DNA from 4 places in the Methylobacterium carpenticola genome. Region 1 is predicted to be linked to each of the others. Evidence: predicted binding sites of a transcription regulator. Region 1 holds the regulator's gene; each other region holds the start of a gene.
The links. The regulator LexA, encoded in region 1, represses DNA repair genes until DNA is damaged. The targets are predictions, from matches to a motif close to TGTTCNNNNTGTGTTCNG.
Positions count from the first base shown of each region.

Region 1 (4,767 bases):
CCAGTACGAGGACATCGACGGCGCCGAGCACCGGATGCTCGCCGACGATTGAGGCCCTTCCTCGCCGGGCGCTTCCCGGCTGCCGACGATGCCGCTCAGAGGTCGTCCGCCGCGAGGCTCGCGGCGATCGGGCGGAAGGCCGCGAGGAGCGGCCTGTCGAGCTTCGGGCCCATCCGCTCCATCACCGCCCAGGCTTCGGCGGCCGCCATCGGCGCCCGGTAGGGCCGCCGCTCGGTAAGCGCCGAGTAGATGTCGCAGATCGTCGCGAGTCGGACGATGTCGCTGATCTGCGCCCCGCGCAGCCCATCCGGGTAGCCGGAGCCGTCGAGCATCTCGTGATGATGCCGCACCACGTCGAGGATCTCGGGATCGAAGCCGCCCTGATCGGCCAGCAGCTCCGCGCCGATTGCCGGATGCGCCCTCATCACGGCCATCTCCTCGCCGGAGAGCGCCGCCGGCTTGTTGAGGATGGCCCGGGGGATGCGGGCCTTGCCGATGTCGTGGAGAAGCGCGGCCCGCACCAGCCGCTCCTGATCGCGGCGCCGGAAGCCGAGCTGGACGGCGAAGGCGCAGGCATACCCGGCGACGCCGAGGGAGTGCTGGTAGACCCCGATCTCGTGAGCCCAGATCGTATCGAGCCACACCCGGATCCCGCTATCGGCCATGGCGTCGAGGATGATCCGCGTCCCGGTCTCGACGTCGTCCTGGCTCAGCGCTTCGCCCTCCGTGGCGGCCCGAAAGATGCGCGTGACGCGGGCCTTGGCTTCCACCGCCTGGTCACGGACCGCCCGGAGCGGCTCGGCCGCGCGAGCCATCGCGTCGATCCGCAGGAGCGTGAGCAGGGCCGTCACGAGGTCGGCGATCGGGGTGGAGGCAGGGAGCACCTGGCTCGCCCCGAGGGCCTGGGCCTGCGCGATGGAATGCGGCCGGAGATCCCGGGCGAGGCAGAGGCACGGCGTGCCGCGGGCGCGCATGCCGGTCACGGCCGACAGGATTCCCGCCATGGCTGACGGGTTGCCGGGGGCGAGGTCGAGGACGACCGCCCGGCACCGACCCAGCGGCAGGCCCTCGCCCGGGAGCAGCGCGATGCAGGGCAGAAGACGCGCGAAGGCGGCCGCGAGATCGCTGATCTCGCTCGCTCTGTCGGTGATCAGCAGGATGAACTCGTCCCGCATGGCGTATCCCGGCTGGTCCTTCCGACGCGGGCGCAGCACCAAGCCTCTCACCGCTCGCGATCGGAGTCTTCATCAGACGGGTTAAACATTCCGTTTGGGAAATGCGGTCGACTGCCTGAAACTGTTGAAACAGCGCCGTCGCCGCGCAGTCCTCGTAAGACCGTCTGCGCCACCATCGCATCATCGGCCCGAGCAATGTCTGCCGAGCCATGGCGTGGCCTCATCGCCGGCCAGGTTCAACGCGTGGCGGCTCCCATACCGCTCGCTTGCGGCGGTGTTTCCCGATGTGCCGATGCCGTTGAGTATCCTTGATCACGGGATTGCTCACCGCGAGCGGAATCTCTCAACGTCAATGCATTCATCCATGACCGGATCGACGGCTTTGAACGCGGGCGAGCAGGTCCGGGTGCGTCGGGATCTCGCCGGCCGGGATGCCCGCGGAGCCGGCTTCGGCCCTTGTCCGGGCTGCTCGAGGAGGTCCGCTCACGCGACCCTGCACTTCGAGCGCCCGGATCGCCGGAGGTCGCGATCTGGAGGGCGGCCGCAGGCCCGGGGCGCGCTCAGTACTTGCGGATGAGGCTGACGAGGCGGCCCTGGATGCGGACGCGGTCCGGACCGAGCACCCGGGTCTCGTAGGCCGGGTTCGCCGCCTCAAGGGCGATGGAGGAGCCGCGGCGGCGCAGGCGCTTGAGGGTGGCCTCCTCGTCGTCGATCAGGGCCACCACGATGTCGCCGGTATTCGCGGTGTCCTGACGGCGGATGACCACGAGATCCCCGTCGAGGATCCCGGCCTCAACCATCGAATCGCCGCGCACCTCGAGCGCGTAATGCTCGCCGCCGGCCAGGAAGTCCGGCGACATCGCCACCACGCGGCTCTGGCTCTGGATCGCCGAGATCGGCGTACCGGCGGCGATCCGCCCCATCACCGGGATGCTCACCGAGCGCCCGCCATCGTCGGGCACGAACGAGGCTGTGATCGGAGCGGGCTTGGCCGCAGGCGCGCCGGCCCGGCCGCCCTCCACCACGCTCGGCGTGAAGCGCACCACCTCGGCCGACTGGGCCGCCACCGCATCCGGGATGCGGATCACCTCGATGGCGCGGGCCCGGTTCGGCAGGCGCCGCAGGAAGCCGCGCTCCTCCAGGGCGGTGATCAGCCGGTGGATGCCGGATTTGGACTTGAGGTCGAGGGCGTCCTTCATCTCGTCGAAGGACGGCGGGACGCCGGTCTCGCGCATCCGCTGCTGGATGAAGCGGAGCAGGTCCAACTGCTTACGGGTGAGCATGGGATATTCTCATCGCCTGCGCCGGTGCGCGATACGAAACAAATCGCGAACATGTTAGGCGTTCCTCAAGTGTTCCGCAAGCGGGTGTACCGGGCCGGAGCGGTGGGAGTTCTTCGATCCGGAGCCTGCCAAGCCTCGCTGCCGTGACCTCCGGTCGAACGGCAGCGAGCCGGATATGCGCCCCTTGCGGGCCGGTCAGGACTCGGCTTGAAGGTCCTGAAGCCGGATCCGGGCGCGGACGAGGGCGACGAGTTCCTCGTCGAGGTTCCGCAGCAGGCGCAGATCCTCCTCGGCGTCGAAGCCCAGCGCCAGGTCGCGCATGGCGCGGCGCGCCTCCGCGTCCGCGACCGCCTGGCTGAGCAACTCGCGATCCTCGTCGGTGGCCCGTGCAGGTGCGGCGGCGCCCTGAGCGCCCTGGAGCGCCCACAGCTCGACGCGCAGCACCGTCAACGCGTCGATCGACAGCCAGAGCTGGCGTTCGGCCTCCGTCGCATCCGCGCCGGCGCGATTCAGGGCGGTCACCCGGGCGGCCTGGGCCGCCGACCGCATCTCCATGGCGACGATCCAGCGGCGGACATCTGCGAGAAGTGCGCCGACATCCATCACGCCACCCCGGCTGGTCTCGGATCTCTCCCGTCACCGAGCCTAGCACGGCACCCGGCTCGGAGCTACGCAAGCCGTGTCGTTGGCCATCTCTTTGTGTAACCGGCGGTTTTGCTCGTGCCGCTGCCGGCCCTCGCGGGTCAGCCACCCCCGGAACGGCTGGTGCGGACGGCGGGACTCGAACCCGCACGACCAGAGGTCGCAAGATTTTAAGTCTCGTGCGTCTACCGATTCCGCCACGTCCGCGCCGCCCCGGGTTACCCCGACGACGGGCGGAAGATCAAGCGTCGGAAACCGGCTGCCAGCCGTAGAGCCACGCGTAGCGCTCGGTCATCCGGGCGGGGCCGAGCCGGCCCATCACGAGATCCCGTCCCGCCGCCATCACGCCGCCCGCGTGGTAGATCCGCCCGTTGCGGCGCGCCTGCGATTGGATCGCCCGGGCGCGCGGCGCGCGCGCGGCCGTGTAGGCGGCGAGCGCGGCCGGTACGGCCCCATCCGACAGGCAGGCCGCCAGCACCGCCGCGTCCTCGATCGCGAGCGCCGCCCCCTGCGCGAGATACGGCATCACCGGATGGGCGGCGTCGCCCAGGAGAGCGAGGCGCCCGCGCGCCATCGGGGCGGCGACCCGGCGGTCCGCCAGGGTCCAGACCAGCCACGTATCCGGCACGCGCAGGAGTTCGGCGAGCGGGGCCGCCGCGTCCGCGAAGGCGGCGCGCAGGCGCGCCGGATCGCCGGGAGCGCTCCAGTCCGGCTCCTCCTCCGCCTGGGGCAGCACGGCCACGAGGTTGATGCGCTCGCCGCCAGCGACCGGGTAATGCACCACGTGCCGGCCGCGCCCGAGCCAGAGGCCGGTCTCATCCCCCTGGAGGGCGGCCGGGGCGCGATCGCGCGGCAGGGTGGCACGCCACGCCGCCTCCCCGACCGGCATCAGCCGGCGGCGGTCGAGATGCGCCCGCAGGGCCGAGCGGATCCCGTCCGCCGCCACGACGAGGTCGGCGGAGAGCGTCTCGATGCGTCCGCTCTCGCTCGTCACCGTCAGGCTCGCGCCCTCCCGGGTCTCGGCGAAGCCGGCGGCGCTGCGCCCGACCAGGAGCCGGATGCCCGGCCGGCTGCGCACCGCGTCGAGGAGGATCGTCTGCAGGTCGGCGCGATGGATCACGAGGTAGGGTGCGCCGAAGCGCTCGCGCATGGCCGCACCGAGCGCCACCTCGCCGATCTGCCGGCCGCTCGCGAGCGCGCGGATGCGTACGCCGGACGGCTCAGTCGCCACCCGGCGCAGGGACGGCCCGAGGCCGAGATCGGTGAGGATCCGGCTCGCATTGGGCGAGAGCTGCAGGCCGGCGCCGACCTCGCTGAAGGCCGTGCGCCGCTCGGCGAGCGTCACCGTGTGGCCGCGCGCGGCGAGGGCGAGCGCCGCGGTGAGGCCGCCGATGCCCGCCCCGGCGATCGCGACCCGCAGGCCCGGCCGGTCGGGGACGGGCCTGTTCGGCGGCAAGGCCTTGTTCGGCGGCAAGACCTTATTCGGCAGCTAGACGGGCGCGGTCGTCCCACACGGAGGCGGCCGGGTCGGCGGTGCCGGGCTTCAGGTCGGAGCGGTAGCGGTACAGCGTGGAGCAGTACTGGCAGATGATCTCGCTCTCCGCGCCCATGTCGAGGAACACGTGCGGATGGTCGAAGGGCGGCAGCGCCCCGATGCACATGAACTC
Region 1 covers NZ_JBHZEO010000001.1:6,179,245-6,184,011, forward strand. Annotated here, with positions in the region: gene ccoS (cbb3-type cytochrome oxidase assembly protein CcoS) at 1-52, shown strand, start outside; gene ACE101_RS28630 (HD-GYP domain-containing protein) at 96-1,175, opposite strand; gene lexA (transcriptional repressor LexA) at 1,736-2,458, opposite strand; gene ACE101_RS28640 (hypothetical protein) at 2,654-3,013, opposite strand; tRNA gene ACE101_RS28645 (tRNA-Leu) at 3,222-3,307, opposite strand; gene ACE101_RS28650 (FAD-dependent monooxygenase) at 3,342-4,556, opposite strand; gene ACE101_RS28655 (zinc-finger domain-containing protein) at 4,579-4,767, opposite strand, start outside.

Region 2 (4,767 bases), 340 kb from region 1:
TGAGCGCGGCCTCGGGGGGGCGCCAGACCGGGTGCGAGGAGGGATCGCCCGGCACGCGCAGGCCCTTGCGCTCGCGCAGCATCGCCTCGTCCTCCGCGTGGAAGGCGGCCCGGCGGCGGATGCGCTTCAGGATCTCGGTGATCCCCGCATCGTCCTCCACGAGGAGCGAGCCGGTCGAGGAGCCGATGAACACCTTGATGCCCGCCGCCCCGGGCAGGCGCTCCAGCTCCGCGACCTCGGCCGCGTTCTCGTGCGTGCCCCCGACCCAGAAGGCGAAGTCGCAATGCATGCGGTGATGGCCGCGGCGGATCTTGTCGGCGAGCGCCTCGGGGCCGGTGGTCTGCGGATTGGTGTTCGGCATCTCGAACACCGTGGTCACCCCGCCCATCACGGCGGCGCGCGAGCCGGTCTCCAGATCCTCCTTGTGGTCGAGCCCCGGCTCGCGGAAATGGACCTGGCTGTCGATCACGCCCGGCAGCAGGTGGAGCCCGCGGCAATCCTGCACCCGGCCGGCGGAGGCCTGCGCGAGGTCGCCGATCGCCGCGATGCGCCCGCCGCGCACGCCGATATCGGCCGGGCCGATCCCGTCGTGGTTGACGACGGTGCCGCCGCGCAGGAGGAGGTCGAAGCTCTGGCTCATCGCGGCATTCTCCCGTCGCAGGGCCGATTGAGGGCGGCCGACCGGCGGCTTATGTCAGGCCCGCCGGAGGTTCAAGCCGGGCCGCCGGCCGAGAAGGACGTGTCCATGCCCATCGCTTCCCTGCCGGACCGCGCCGTGCTGGCCATCGCCGGAGACGACGCGGCCGGCTTCCTCCAGGGCCTCGTCACCTGCAACGTCGAGAGCCTGCCCGCGGGCGAGGCGCGGCTCGGCGCGCTGCTCACGCCGCAGGGCAAGATCCTGTTCGACTTCCTTCTCAGCCGCACGGCGGAAGGGTTCCACCTCGACGCGCCGCGCGCGGTCCTGCCGGACCTGATCCGGCGGCTCACGCTCTATCGCCTGCGCGCCAAGGTCACGCTCGCCGAGACGCCGCTGCGGGTCTTCGCCGCCTGGGGAACGGATCCTCGGGGACCGGAGCCCGCGGGCGCGTGGCTGCGCGACGGGCGGGCGCCGGGCCTCGGCTGGCGGCTCAACGCGCCGGCAGGGGAGGGACCGGCGCCGGACGCGGCGGCGGAGGATTTCGCCGTGCACCGCATCGCCCTCGGCGTGCCGGAGAGCGGAGCGGATTTCGCCCTCGGCGACGCCTTCCCGCACGAGGCCCTGATGGACCAACTCGGCGGCCTCGACTTCCGCAAGGGCTGCTACGTGGGCCAGGAGGTTGTGTCGCGGATGCAGCACCGCGGCACGGCGCGCACCCGCGTGGTTCCGCTGCATTATCCGGGCGGCACGGCCCCGGCCGCCGGAACCCCGGTCACGGCCGGGGCGAAGGCGCTCGGCCAGACCGGCAGCGCCGCGGGAGACCGCGGCCTCGGGCTCCTGCGCCTCGACCGGCTGGGCGACGCGGTCGCGGCCGGGGAGACCATCGAGGCCGGCGGGATCCCCGTCGCGGTGGGCAGGCCCGCTTTCGCGACCTTCGCGGTGCCCGGGACGGCGTGAGCCGCCACCGGCTCCGCGCCGGCGTCAGTACGGGCGGCCGATGACCGGCGGCGGGGCCACGGGCATCGTCTCGCTGCGCCGGATCTGGCCCTGAAGCTGGTTCTGCTCGAACCGGTTCTGCTGCTGGATCTCGCGCAGCTGGCTGCGCGTGTTCATCGAATCGTTGAGGCCGTCGACCGTCCGCTCCGAGCGGCTGATCGAGCGCTGGCTCTGAGCGAGAACCGGCGTCGCCGCGACCGCGGCGGCGAGGATCAGAAGGGCATGGATGCGCATGGGAACTCCAAGGGGCAGAGACTGCTCTTGAAATGGGGAAGCGGCGCACCAGCGCCAGGTTCCCGCGCGCACGACCCTGCGGCGCTCGGTCACCGGCCCGGGGCACGCGCTCCGAAGCGCGTGGCCCGGTTTCCTGCTCGGCCTCCTCCTGCCCGGCCTCGGGCGCCGCCAATCGCCTCCACGACGCTCGCGTCGCCGCGACCCTCGCTTGCGCCCCGTGCCCTCGACGCCGTTCGCGTTTTGGTCCAGTGATGGCGCCATGACTCGTGAAGCCGCCGGGGCCGACGCCCCCGCTCCCACCTCGATCGCCGCCCGTGCCCGCGCCGCCGTGGCGCCTCCGAGCGCCGGTTATCTGGAGGGTCTGAACCCGGAGCAGCGCCGCGCCGTCGAGGCAACGGAGGGCCCGGTTCTCGTGCTCGCCGGCGCGGGCACCGGCAAGACGCGCGTGCTCACCACCCGCATCGCCCACCTCATCGCCATCGGCCGCGCCCGGCCCTTCGACATCCTGGCCGTGACCTTCACCAACAAGGCCGCCCGGGAGATGAAGGAGCGCATCGGCACGCTGATCGGTGCGGCGGGCGAGGGCATGCCGTGGCTCGGCACCTTCCACGCCATCGGCACCAAGATCCTGCGCCGCCACGCCGAACTCGTCGGCCTCAGGTCCGACTTCACGATCCTCGGCACGGACGACCAGCTCCGCCTGCTCAAGCAGGTGATCGAGGCGGCCAATATCGACGAGAAACGCTGGCCCGCCCGCGGCCTCGCCCAGGCCATCGACGGCTGGAAGAACCGCGGCCTGCTCCCCGATCAGGTGCCGGCCGGGGAAGCAGGGGCTTTCGGCTTCGGCAAGGGCGGCCAGCTCTACGCCGCCTATCAGGCGCGGCTCGCCACCCTCAACGCGGTGGATTTCGGCGACCTGCTGCTGCTCTGCCTGAAGCTGTGGCGCGAGAACCCGGACATCCTCACCGGCTATCAGGACCGCTTCCGCTACATCCTCGTCGACGAGTACCAGGACACCAACGTCGCGCAGTATCTCTGGCTGCGGCTGCTCGCCCAGGGGCGCCGCAACGTCTGCTGCGTGGGCGACGACGACCAGTCGATCTACGGCTGGCGCGGCGCCGAGGTCGACAACATCCTGCGCTTCGAGCACGACTTCCCGGGCGCCGTGGTGGTGCGGCTCGAGCGCAACTACCGCTCCACGGGCCACATCCTGGCGGCGGCCTCGACCCTGATCGCCCGCAACGAAGGCCGGCTCGGCAAAACCCTGCGCACGGAGGCCGGCGCGGGCGAGCCCGTCACCGTCACGGGCGCCTGGGATTCGGAGGAGGAGGCGCGCCTCATCGGCGAGACCATCGAGGGTCTTCAGACCAAGGGCCATCCCCTGTCGCAGATCGCCGTGCTGGTGCGGACCTCCGCCCAGATGCGCGAGGTCGAGGACCGCTTCGTCCAGCTCGGCCTCGCCTACCGGGTGATCGGCGGCCCGCGCTTCTACGAGCGGGCGGAGGTGCGCGACGCGCTCGGCTACCTGCGCCTCACCGCCAATCCGGTCGACGACCTCGCCTTCGAGCGGATCATCAACACGCCCAAGCGCGGCCTCGGTGACGCGACCCTGCAATCGCTCCACGCGCTGGCCCGGCGGCAGGCGGTGCCGCTCTTCCACGCCGCCCGCCTGATCGTCGAGACGGAGGAGCTGAAGCCCAAGCCCCGCTCGACCCTGCGCGCCCTGGTGCAGAGCTTCGCCCGCTGGGCGAAGCTCTTGGAGACCCAGCCGCACGCGGAGGTGGCGCAGACGATCCTGGAGGAATCCGGCTACACGGAGATGTGGCAGAAGGAGCGGACCGCCGATGCGGCGGGCCGCCTGGAGAACCTGAAGGAACTGGTGCGCTCCCTCGAGGAGTTCCCGGACCTGCCCTCCTTCCTCGAGCACATCGCGCTGGTGATGGACGCCAACGAGGCCGAGGGCGGCGAGCGCGTCAGCCTGATGACCCTGCACGCCGCCAAGGGGCTCGAATTCGATACGGTCTTCCTGCCGGGCTGGGAGGACGGGCTGTTTCCGAATCAGCGCGCCCTCGACGAGAGCGGCCGGGCGGGGCTGGAGGAGGAGCGGCGCCTTGCCCATGTGGGCCTCACCCGTGCCCGCAAACGCGCCAAGATCTCCTTCGCGGTGAACCGGCGCATCCACGGCCTGTGGTCCTCGACCCTGCCGAGCCGCTTCATCGACGAGTTGCCGGAGGGCAGCGTCGCGGTGATCGAGGCGCCGGCGAACTTCTCGCAGGGCCCCTCGCGCTTCGACCGGCAGCCGACGCCGTTCGGCTCCTCCTACGCGACGCCGGGCTGGCAGCGGGCCCAGGCCAACACCGCCGGCCGCGACCGATTCGGCGGATCGCCCCGCGGCGGCCGCTCCGGGCCGGCCCAGATCGAGGGCACCCTGGTGGCCAAATCCACCGGGACGGCGTCGCATTACGCAACCGGAGCGCGCGTCTTCCACACCAAATTCGGGCCTGGCTCGGTGGCGGCGGTCGACGGCAACAAGCTCACCGTTGACTTCGACAAGGCCGGCCAGAAGATGGTTCTCGACAGTTTCGTCCAACCGGTCTGAGCAGCCTGCCGCTGCGTCAGGAGAGCGGAGGTCGCGATCTTGCGGATGCCGTCATCCGGGCCGGGGACCGTGCAGGCCTCTCCGGCTCGCCTCCGGACCGCATCCCGGCCGCCTGTCCTGTGTGGTTTGAGACACAGCCCTTCAGCTAATCTTGGCAACTGCGAAAAGCGCCTTTTGCGCCGCGGTACGGGAATTGCTGGGCAAGGATTGTCGGCATACCGTTGGGGAGACCGAAGCGGACTTGTCCACCGCCAACGTCGATCGAATGTGGAACCCGTTCGAACCCGCGGGAATTAAGTCG
Region 2 covers NZ_JBHZEO010000001.1:6,519,605-6,524,371, reverse strand. Annotated here, with positions in the region: gene ACE101_RS30195 (dihydroorotase) at 1-640, opposite strand, end outside; gene ygfZ (CAF17-like 4Fe-4S cluster assembly/insertion protein YgfZ) at 746-1,594, shown strand; gene ACE101_RS30185 (hypothetical protein) at 1,619-1,867, opposite strand; gene ACE101_RS30180 (ATP-dependent helicase) at 2,127-4,466, shown strand.
Region 2: ACE101_RS30180 (ATP-dependent helicase) is a predicted target of LexA. The motif match lies at 2,098-2,115, and genes of this name have one in related genera.

Region 3 (4,767 bases), 960 kb from region 1:
GTGGCTGACCCCGCGGCTCGCCCGCTTCCTCGCCGACCATCCGGGCTTCGAGGTGCGGCTCGCCGCCGGCATGGACTACGCGCGCTTCACCACCGACGAGTTCGACGCCGACATCGTCTACGGCCCCCCGCGGGGCGAGGGACTGGTGGTGGTCCCCCTCTGCACCGAGACGGTGATGCCGCTCTGCGACCCGGTGCGGGCCCAGCGCATCCGCAGCCCGGCCGACCTCCTCGATCAGGTCCTGATCCAGAGCGACAACAAGCTGGTGCGCTGGCCGCTCTGGTTCGCGCGCAACGGCCTGCCGGCGCCGCGCCCCCCCGGGGTGCGCTTCGACCGCAGCTTCCTCGCCATCGCGGCGGCGGCGGACGGGCTCGGCGTCGCCCTCGAATCGCCGCTGCTGGCGGAGCGCGAGATCGCGAGCGGGCGCCTCGTCGCGCCCCTGCTGGGCCGCGCGCAGGACGTGACCTATGTGGGCCACCACCTCGTCTTCCCGGCCGCGACCAAGCGGCGGGCGCCGTTGCGCACCTTCGCGCGCTGGCTCGCGGGGGAACTCGGGATCGACCCGGCGCTGGCGGAGCTGGGGTGAGCGGGACGTCGCCGCCCTCACTCAATAGCTGTAGTCGCGCCGGGGATAGGCCCGCGACGGCCCGTAACCGGCATCCCGCGTCCGCACCCGGGACCCGTACTCGATGTCGCGGCGGGCCCGCCGGTTGGCGAGCGCCCGGCCGGCGAGGCAGCCCGCCACGGCGCCGACCACCCCGCGCTCCGCGAGATAATGGCCGGCGATCCCGCCGATGATCGCTCCCTTGATGCAGCCCTTCGCCTCCGCTGCTCCGACGCTCGCGAGCGTCAGGACGGCGACGACCGACGCCTTGGCCACGATCCGCATGCAGTTCCTCCGGGCTGGTGGGGAGAACAACCGCGGCGGCGGGGCGTTCCGGATCGATCAGGCGGGAGCGCCGCCCTACAGCAGCCGGTACTGCCCGCCCTCCGGCACCGGGACGGCGAAGAGGTCCGTGCGCAGCGGCGTGCGGCCCTCTCCGTAGCCGAGGCGCCGTGCCGCCTGCCGCATCCGATCCGCGAGGAGGGCCGCGTAGGGGCCGCTGCCGGTGAAGCGCCGGCCGAAGGTGGCGTCGTAGACCTGCCCGCCCCGGGCCTCGGCGAGGAGCGCGAAGGTGCGGGCCGCGCGGTCGGGATAATGCTCGGCGAACCAGTCGCGCACGAGGTCGGCGAGTTCGTGCGGCAGGCGCAGGAGCACGCTGCCGCACTCGCTGGCGCCGGCCTCGCGGGCGCGGGCGAGCAGGGCCTCGATCTCGTGGTCGTTGAGGCCCGGGATCACCGGCGCCATCAGCACCATCACGGGCACGCCGGCATCCGCCAGGGCCCGGATCGCGGCGAGCCGCTTCTCGGGCCGCGGCGCGCGCGGCTCCATGCGGCGGGCGAGGACCGGATCGAGGGTCGTCACCGAGAGCGCCACCCGGACGAGGCCCCGGGCCGCCATGCTCCGCAGGAGGTCGAGGTCGCGCAGCACGAGGTCCGACTTGGTGACGATCCCCACCGGATGATTGAAACGGTCGAGCACCTCCAGCACCCCGCGGGTGATGCGGTGGCGCCGCTCGATCGGCTGGTAGGGATCGGTCGCCGTGCCGAGGGCGATCACCCGGGGGCGGTAGCCCTTCGCCGAGAGTTCCCGCGTCAGCAGATCGGCGGCGTTCGGCTTGGCGAAGAGCTTGGTCTCGAAGTCGAGCCCCGGCGAGAGCCCCGCATAGGCGTGGTTCGGCCGGGCGAAGCAGTAGACGCAGCCGTGCTCGCAGCCGCGATAGGGGTTGATCGAGCGGTCGAAGCCGATGTCGGGCGAGTCGTTGCGGGTGATGATCGTGCGGGCCCGCTCGATCGTCACCTCGGTGCGCAGGGGCGGCAGCGCCTCGTCGCGCTCCCAGCCATCCGCGAAGGCCTCGCGCCGCGCCGGCTCGAAGCGCCCGGTCGGGTTGGCGGTCGCGCCCCGGCCGCGGCGCTGCTCGGCCGCCGGCGTCGCGGCCGACAGGCGCCGATCGCCCCGGATTCCGCCGTCCTGCCCCGCCACGATCCCGATCCCCGCCCGATCCCCGGACAAGACTGGAACAAAAAGTGAACATTGGCAAGTGGCGCCGATCGAGGCAGGACGACCGATGATGCATGGGTTAAGGGCCGCCGCATGATCACCGCCGTCGTTCATGTCAGGCAAGCGGACAGGCCCGAAGCCATCGAGGCACTGGCGGATTCGCTGTCGGCGCTGGTGGCGGGGGTGGCGGCGGGGGTGGTCGGCGACGCGGTGATCGTGGCGGCCGACCCCACGGACCGCGACCTCGCCCTGGTGGCCGACCGGACCGGCGCCGCCCTGGTCGCGCGGGGCGCCGATCCCTGGTTCGCCGCGGCGGCGGTGGCGCGCCGGTCCTGGCTGTTCTGCCTGGAGGCCGGCGACGTGCCGGCGGAGGGCTGGATCCGCACCCTCGACCGCTTCGCCGGAACGGCGCCGGAGGGCGTGCTCGGCCGCCTGCGCCGCCCGCACGCCCCGCTGCCCCACCGCCTCGCCGCCCGCATCGAGACGGTGGCCGGCACGCGCACCATGCGGGCCGGCGACGTGGTGCGCCGCGAGGCGCTGCCGCTCGCCGGCCGCTTGCGGGTACGCCGGCTCAACGGGATGCTGATGCGGGAGTGACGTACGGAGCGATCCACAGGGACCTCGTGGATTCCCCCGAGCCACGAGTGGACGGCGACGGTCTAACCGAGCACGGGATGACGGACGGGACGGTCCGGCCCAGCCCGGAGCGGCTGTCTCGGGAAGCCTGAAGTTCCTCGCCGCGGCTCTCGCCCTGACGATCGCCGCCACCGCGGCCGCCGCCGAGCCGTTCGAGCTGCCCGACGACGGAGCCGCTGGCGACCGTCGAGCTGCCGAACGCCTGGTCACCCGAGGAGATCGAGAAGGGCGCCCAGGCGACCTCGCCGGATTCCTCCGTCCACGTGGCCTTCGAGATCGACAACCCTCAACCGGGACGGCGAGGACAAGGACGGGCCGACCAAGGTCAGCCTGTCGATCCTCATCCCGTCACCGACTGAGGTCGGCATCCTGAGCGACCGGGGCTCGCCGGACGGTGAGAAGACGCACGCCCGCCAGCTGCGGCGCATCGCCGAGAGCATCCAGCGCCTCGGGAGCCGACGGGCCAGGGCAGGGCGCTCAGGCGCCGGCCCCGCGCCTCAGGTGCTCGTCGAGGCGCGGCATGATCTCGACGAAGTTGCAGGGCCGGTGGCGGTAGTCGAGCTGGGCGGCGAGGATGCCGTCCCAGGCGTCCCGGCAGGCCCCGGGCGAACCCGGCAGCACGAAGATGTAGGTCGCCCCCGCGACGCCGGCCGTCGCGCGCGATTGCAGGGTCGAGGTGCCGATCTTGTCGTAGGAGATGCGGTGGAAGATCGCCGAGAAGCCGTCCATGCGCTTCTCGAACAGGGGCTCCAGGGCCTCGGGCGTGACGTCCCGCCCGGTGAAGCCGGTGCCCCCCGTGGTGATCACCGCGTCGATGCCGGGATCGGCGATCCAGGCCCGCACCTGGCCCCGGATGGCCTCGACGTCGTCCGGCACGATCGCCCGGGCGGCCAGCGCGTGCCCGGCCTCGGTCAGGCGTCCGGCGAGCGTGTCGCCGGAGCGGTCGTCGGCGAGCGTGCGGGTGTCCGAGACGGTGAGCACCGCGATCCGGAGCGGGACGAAGGGGCGGGCGGTGTCGAGGGCCATGGGCCGCCTCCTACAGCTGCGCCGCCCGGAACGTGTCGCAGGATTGCGTCTGGCCGCTGCGGAAGCCGGTCTGGAACCAGCGCATGCGCTGCGCCGAGGAGCCGTGCGTGAAGGAATCCGGCACCACGTAGCCCTGGCTCTGCTTCTGCAGGCGGTCGTCGCCGATCGCGTTGGCGGCCGCCATCGCCTCCTCGATGTCGCCCTGCTCCAGGGCGTTGAAGCGGTCGTCCGAGTTCTTGGCCCAGACGCCCGCGAGGCAATCGGCCATCAGCTCGACGCGCACGGAGAGCTGGTTGGCGGTGCGCTCGTCCACCTGCTGCTGCCGCTTCTGCACCTTGCCCAGGATGCCGAGCACGTCCTGCACGTGGTGGCCGACCTCGTGGGCGATCACGTAGGCGTAGGCGAAGTCGCCCTTCACCCGGAACTTCTGCTCCATCTCCTTGAAGAAGGTCGTGTCGAGATAGACCTTCTTGTCGAGCGGGCAGTAGAACGGCCCCATCGCGGCCCGGGCGGCGCCGCAGGCGCTGCGTGTGCCGCCCTGGTAGAGCACCATGGTGGTGGGCGTGTATTGCCGCCCGGTCTGGTTCGGCAGCACCTCCTTCCAGACATCCTCGGTGTTGCCGAGGATCGCGGCGGCGAAGCGCCCGGTCTGGTCGGTGGGCGCGCCGGTGCGGCGCTGGCCATCCGGACGCTGCCCGTCCGCGCGCTGCTCCTGGGGGGCGCGCTGCCGGTTCACCATCTCGGCCCCGCCGATCAGGATCGCCGGGTTGATGCCCGTGACCCAGCCGATGATGCACAGGATCACGATGGCGCCGATGCCGAGGCCGCCCGCCCCGCCGCCCGGGAGGCCGAAGCCTCCGCCGCCCTCGCCGCGACGGTCCTCGACGTTCTCGGAGGTCCGAAAGTCTTCCCAGCGCATGTCCGTCACCCGTTCGTCCCGGACGGACGGCTACGCGGGCCGGCGCCGGGGCTCAAGAGTAATCGACGCCGCCGGGCACGGTTCC
Region 3 covers NZ_JBHZEO010000001.1:5,214,420-5,219,186, forward strand. Annotated here, with positions in the region: gene ACE101_RS24235 (LysR substrate-binding domain-containing protein) at 1-586, shown strand, start outside; gene ACE101_RS24240 (hypothetical protein) at 608-889, opposite strand; gene ACE101_RS24245 (PA0069 family radical SAM protein) at 965-2,083, opposite strand; gene ACE101_RS24250 (hypothetical protein) at 2,195-2,698, shown strand; gene moaB (molybdenum cofactor biosynthesis protein B) at 3,215-3,763, opposite strand; gene ypfJ (KPN_02809 family neutral zinc metallopeptidase) at 3,774-4,682, opposite strand.
Region 3: ACE101_RS24245 (PA0069 family radical SAM protein) is a predicted target of LexA. The motif match lies at 2,117-2,134, and genes of this name have one in related genera.

Region 4 (4,767 bases), 2.0 Mb from region 1:
CGCCGGTCAGGTACTTCGCGGTGAGCGAGTTCGGGTCGGCGAGCAGCTCCTGCGGGGTGCCCTGCGCCACGATCTGGCCGCCATGGATGCCGGCGCCCGGCCCGACATCCACCACGTAATCGGCCTGGAGGATCGCGTCCTCGTCGTGCTCGACCACGATCACCGAATTGCCGAGGTCGCGCAGCCGCCGGAGGGTGCCGAGCAGACGCTCGTTGTCCCGCTGATGCAGGCCGATCGACGGCTCGTCGAGGACGTAGAGCACGCCGGTGAGCCCCGAGCCGATCTGCGAGGCGAGGCGGATGCGTTGGCTCTCGCCGCCCGAGAGCGAGCCCGAGCCGCGGGCGAGCGTCAGGTATTCGAGGCCGACATCGACCAGGAAGGTCAGGCGGTCGCGGATCTCCTTGAGGATGCGCGACGCGATCTCGTTCTGCTTCGCGCTCAGCTGCGCCGGCAGGTCCGAGAACCAGCCATGGGCGTCGCGCACCGAGAGCGCGGCCGCCTCGGCGATGTCGCGCATGCCGACCTTGACCGCGAGGGCCTCCGGCTTCAGGCGCTTGCCGCCGCAGGCATGGCAGGGCGTCTCCGCCATGAAGCGGGCGATGTCCTCGCGGGCGGTGTCGCTCTCGGTCTCGCGGTAGCGCCGCTCCAGGTTGGGCACGACGCCCTCGAAGGGCTTCGACACCTCGTAGGCGCGCAGGCCGTCATTGTAGGAGAACCGGATCGCCTCGCCGTCCGAGCCGAACAGCACCACCTGCCGGGCGGCGGCGGTGAGCTTGGCCCAGGGCACGTCGGTGCGGAAGCGATAGTGGCGCGACAGCGCGTCGAGGGTCTGGCCGTAATAGGGGGAGGTGGATTTCGCCCAGGGCGCGATGGCGCCGCGATCGAGGCTCAGGGCCTCGTCGGCGATCACCAGCGTCGGGTCGATGCGCATCTCGTGCCCGATGCCGCCGCAGGTCGGGCAGGCGCCGAACGGGTTGTTGAAGGAGAACAGCCGCGGCTCGATCTCCGGGATGGTGAAGCCCGAGACCGGGCAGGCGAAGCGCGACGAGAACACGATCGGCTCCGGGGCCGGCCCGCCCTCGGGGGCGTCGGCGAGCTCGATCACCGCGATGCCGTCGGCCAGTTCGAGCGCGGTCTCGAAGGACTCGGCCAGCCGCGAGGCCATGTCGGGCCGCACCACGATCCGGTCGACCACCACGTCGATGTCGTGCTTCAGCTTCTTGTCGAGCTTCGGCACGTCGTCGATCGGATAGTACTCGCCGTCGACGCGCAGCCGCTGGAAGCCCTTCTTCTGGAATTCGGCGATCTCCCGGCGGTACTCGCCCTTGCGCCCGCGCACCACCGGCGCGAGGAGATAGGCGCGGGTCTTCTCCGGCAGGGCCAGCACCCGGTCGACCATCTGCGACACGGTCTGGCTCTCGATCGGCAGCCCGGTCGCGGGCGAGTAGGGGATGCCGACCCGCGCCCACAGGAGGCGCATGTAGTCGTAGATCTCGGTGACCGTCCCGACCGTCGAGCGCGGGTTCTTCGAGGTGGTCTTCTGCTCGATGGAGATGGCGGGCGACAATCCGTCGATCTGGTCGACGTCGGGCTTGGCCATCATCTCCAGGAACTGGCGCGCATAGGCCGAGAGCGACTCGACGTAGCGGCGCTGCCCCTCCGCATAGATGGTGTCGAAGGCGAGCGACGACTTGCCCGAACCCGACAGCCCGGTGAAAACCACGAGCTTGTCGCGCGGAACGACGAGATCGACGTTCTTGAGGTTGTGCTCGCGGGCGCCGCGCACCGCGATGACCCGGCGCTCCGCGGCGCGGTCGAAGAGCGAATCGAGAGGGGCCATGCGGAGGCTCGCAGCGCAGCCGGAGGGGAGGGGGCGTCCGGCCGGATTCTGGCAAGGTCCAGGCCGGGTCGGACCGGTCGAAGATGGGAGCGTCGACGGCTCCCGCCAACCCGCGTGGTAGAACAAAATACGTACAGCGGCAACCGGGGCGCGTAGGGCCGCGAGGGCCGTCGCCCCGGTCCCCGGGCGGGGCACCGGCCCGGAACGGCGGTGATTGCCCCCGTGATCCCACCATCGCGCTCTTGCCGCTGCGCGACCGGCGGAGGTAGAACAGCGCCGCGGAGCGAGGCGCGCCAAGGACTTGCATCAAGGGTTTGGGGCGCCGCCGCGGTTGACCACGAAGGGTAGTAGCGCCGCATGGCCATCGATGCCGAACTTCTCCTCGACCGGCGCGCCCTGCGCCGGAAGCTCTCGTTCTGGCGCGTGGTCGGAATCGGCGCGCTGATCGTCGCGGTGGGCACGGTGGGCTGGCGGGCTTCGGGAGCGCGGGGGCCGTTCCCGGCCATCACCCCGCAGATCGCCCGCATCAGCATCGACGGCTTCATCACCGGCAGCGAGAAGACCCGCGAGCTGATGAAGCGGGTGGGCGACTCGTCGGCCGTGTCGGGCGTGATCGTGTCGATCAACTCGCCGGGCGGCACCACGACCGGGTCCGAGGAGCTGTTCCGCAACCTGCGCCAGCTCGCCGAGAAGAAGCCGGTCGTCGCCTTCGTGGACGGCACCGCCGCTTCGGGCGCCTACATCACGGCGCTCGCGGCCGACCACATCGTGGCGCGCGAGACCTCGCTCGTGGGCTCGATCGGCGTGCTGTTCCAGTATCCCGACCTCTCGGGCCTCCTCGACAAGGTCGGGGTGCGCGTCGAGGAGGTGAAATCCTCGCCCCTGAAGGCGGAGCCGAGCGGCTTCCACCCGACCTCGCCGGAGGCGCGGGCCGCGCTCCAGGCCATCGTCGGCGACACCTACGGCTGGTTCAAGAACCTCGTCGCTGAGCGGCGCAAGATGTCGCCGACGGAACTCGGCGCGGTGTCGGACGGCCGCGTGTTCAGCGGGCGCCAGAGCGTCACGCTGAAGCTCGTCGACGAGACCGGCGGCGAGCGGACCGCGGTGGAGTGGCTGGAGCGCGAGCGCAAGGTCGCCAAGGACCTGCCGGTCCGGGACTGGAAGCCGCGCGGCGACCGCAGCTTCGACCTGTTCTCGGCGGCCTCGCTCCTCGGCCTCGACGGGGTGGCGGGCCGTCTGCGCCGCACCACGGAGGAAGCGGCCGGCCTCGCGCAGGGGGGCCTGCTGGCCCTGTGGCGGCCGGGCGCGGCGCCGACGACGCCCTGACGCTCCGATCCGCCCGGTGGGCGCCGCGCCGCGGCGCCCCGATCATCCGCCGAGACGCCCGAGACCTCGCCTCATGATCAAGTCCGAGCTCGTTCTCAAGATCGCCGAGCAGAACCCGCATCTCTACCAGCGCGACGTCGAGAACATCGTGAATGCGATCCTCGACACGATCGCGGACGCGCTCGCCCACGGCGACCGCGTGGAGCTGCGCGGCTTCGGCGCCTTCTCGGTGAAGCGCCGGGAGGCGCGGCGAGGCCGCAACCCGCGCACGGGCGCGGCCGTTGCCGTGGCCGAGAAGGCGATTCCCGTGTTCAAGACCGGCAAGGAGATGCGCGTGCGTCTCAACGCGGCCGGGATCGGCGCCGAATCGCGGGAGCCGGCCGAGGTGTCCTGAGTGGCGGGAATCATCCGCAAACGTTCTCTTACCCGGGCTGTTCGATGATCCGCTTCCTCAAGGGTCTGATCCTGCTTCCCATCGCTGTCCTCGTGGTCCTGCTGGCGGTGGCCAACCGCCAGGCCGTGACGGTGTCCTTCGATCCGTTCTCGCAGGGCGTTCCGGCCTTCAGCCTGACCGTTCCGCTCTACGCCCTGATCTTCGCCGCCGTGGCCCTCGGCATCGTGGTAGGCGGCTGCGGCACGTGGCTCGGCGAGGGCCGGGTGCGCCGCGACCGCCGGGCGAAGAGCCGCGAGCTCGACCGCCTGCGCACCGAGACCGAGCGGCTGCGCGTCGTGGCGAACCGCGCCCTGCCGGCGCCCGCCAGCCGCGCCTGATCGGCCATGCGCGTCATCGCCGCCGCGGACATCGATGCCGCGCTCACCCCCGGGCGGATGCTCGCGGCGCTCGACGCCGCCTTCCGGGCGGAGACGACCGCGCCGCCCCGCCACCTCCACGCCCTGCCGGATCCGGCGGGCGACGCCACGCTGCTCCTGATGCCGGCCTGGGACGCCGAGCACCTCGCCGTGAAGGTGCTGACGCTCCATCCCGGCAACGCGGCGCGGGGCCTTGCCACCTTCCAGGGGGGCGTGCTGCTCAGCGAGCGGGCGACCGGACTGCCCCTCGCCCTGATCGACGCGCCGCAATTGACGCTCTGGCGCACGGCGGGCGCCTCCGCGCTCGCGGCGCGCCATCTCGCCCGGCCGGAGACCGGCCGCATGCTGATGGTCGGCACCGGGGCGCTGGCGCCCTTCATGATCCGCGCCCACGCGGCGGAACGGCCCCTGCGCGATATCGCGATCTGGAACCGCCGGCCGGAGCCGGCGCAGGCGCTCGCCGCCCGTCTCTCGGCGGACGGCCTCCCCGTGCGGGCGGTGGAGAATCTGGAGGCGGCGGCGCGGGAGGCGGAGCTGATCTGCTGCGCCACCCTGTCGGAAGCGCCCCTCGTCCAGGGCGCATGGCTCGCCCCCGGCACGCATCTCGACCTCGTCGGCGCCTTCACGCCGCGGATGCGGGAGGCGGACGATGCCGCGCTTCAGCGCGCCTCCGTCTACGTCGACACGCAGGACGCCCTGGCGAAGGGCGGCGACGTGGCCATCGCGGTCGCCTCGGGGGCGCTCGCGGCGGAGGCCATCCGCGGCGACCTCGCCGGACTCTGCCGCGGCAC
Region 4 covers NZ_JBHZEO010000001.1:4,196,812-4,201,578, forward strand. Annotated here, with positions in the region: gene uvrA (excinuclease ABC subunit UvrA) at 1-1,840, opposite strand, end outside; gene sppA (signal peptide peptidase SppA) at 2,198-3,166, shown strand; gene ACE101_RS19650 (integration host factor subunit beta) at 3,240-3,560, shown strand; gene ACE101_RS19655 (LapA family protein) at 3,605-3,937, shown strand; gene lhpI (bifunctional Delta(1)-pyrroline-2-carboxylate/Delta(1)-piperideine-2-carboxylate reductase) at 3,944-4,767, shown strand, end outside.
Region 4: uvrA (excinuclease ABC subunit UvrA) is a predicted target of LexA. The motif match lies at 1,959-1,976, and genes of this name have one in related genera.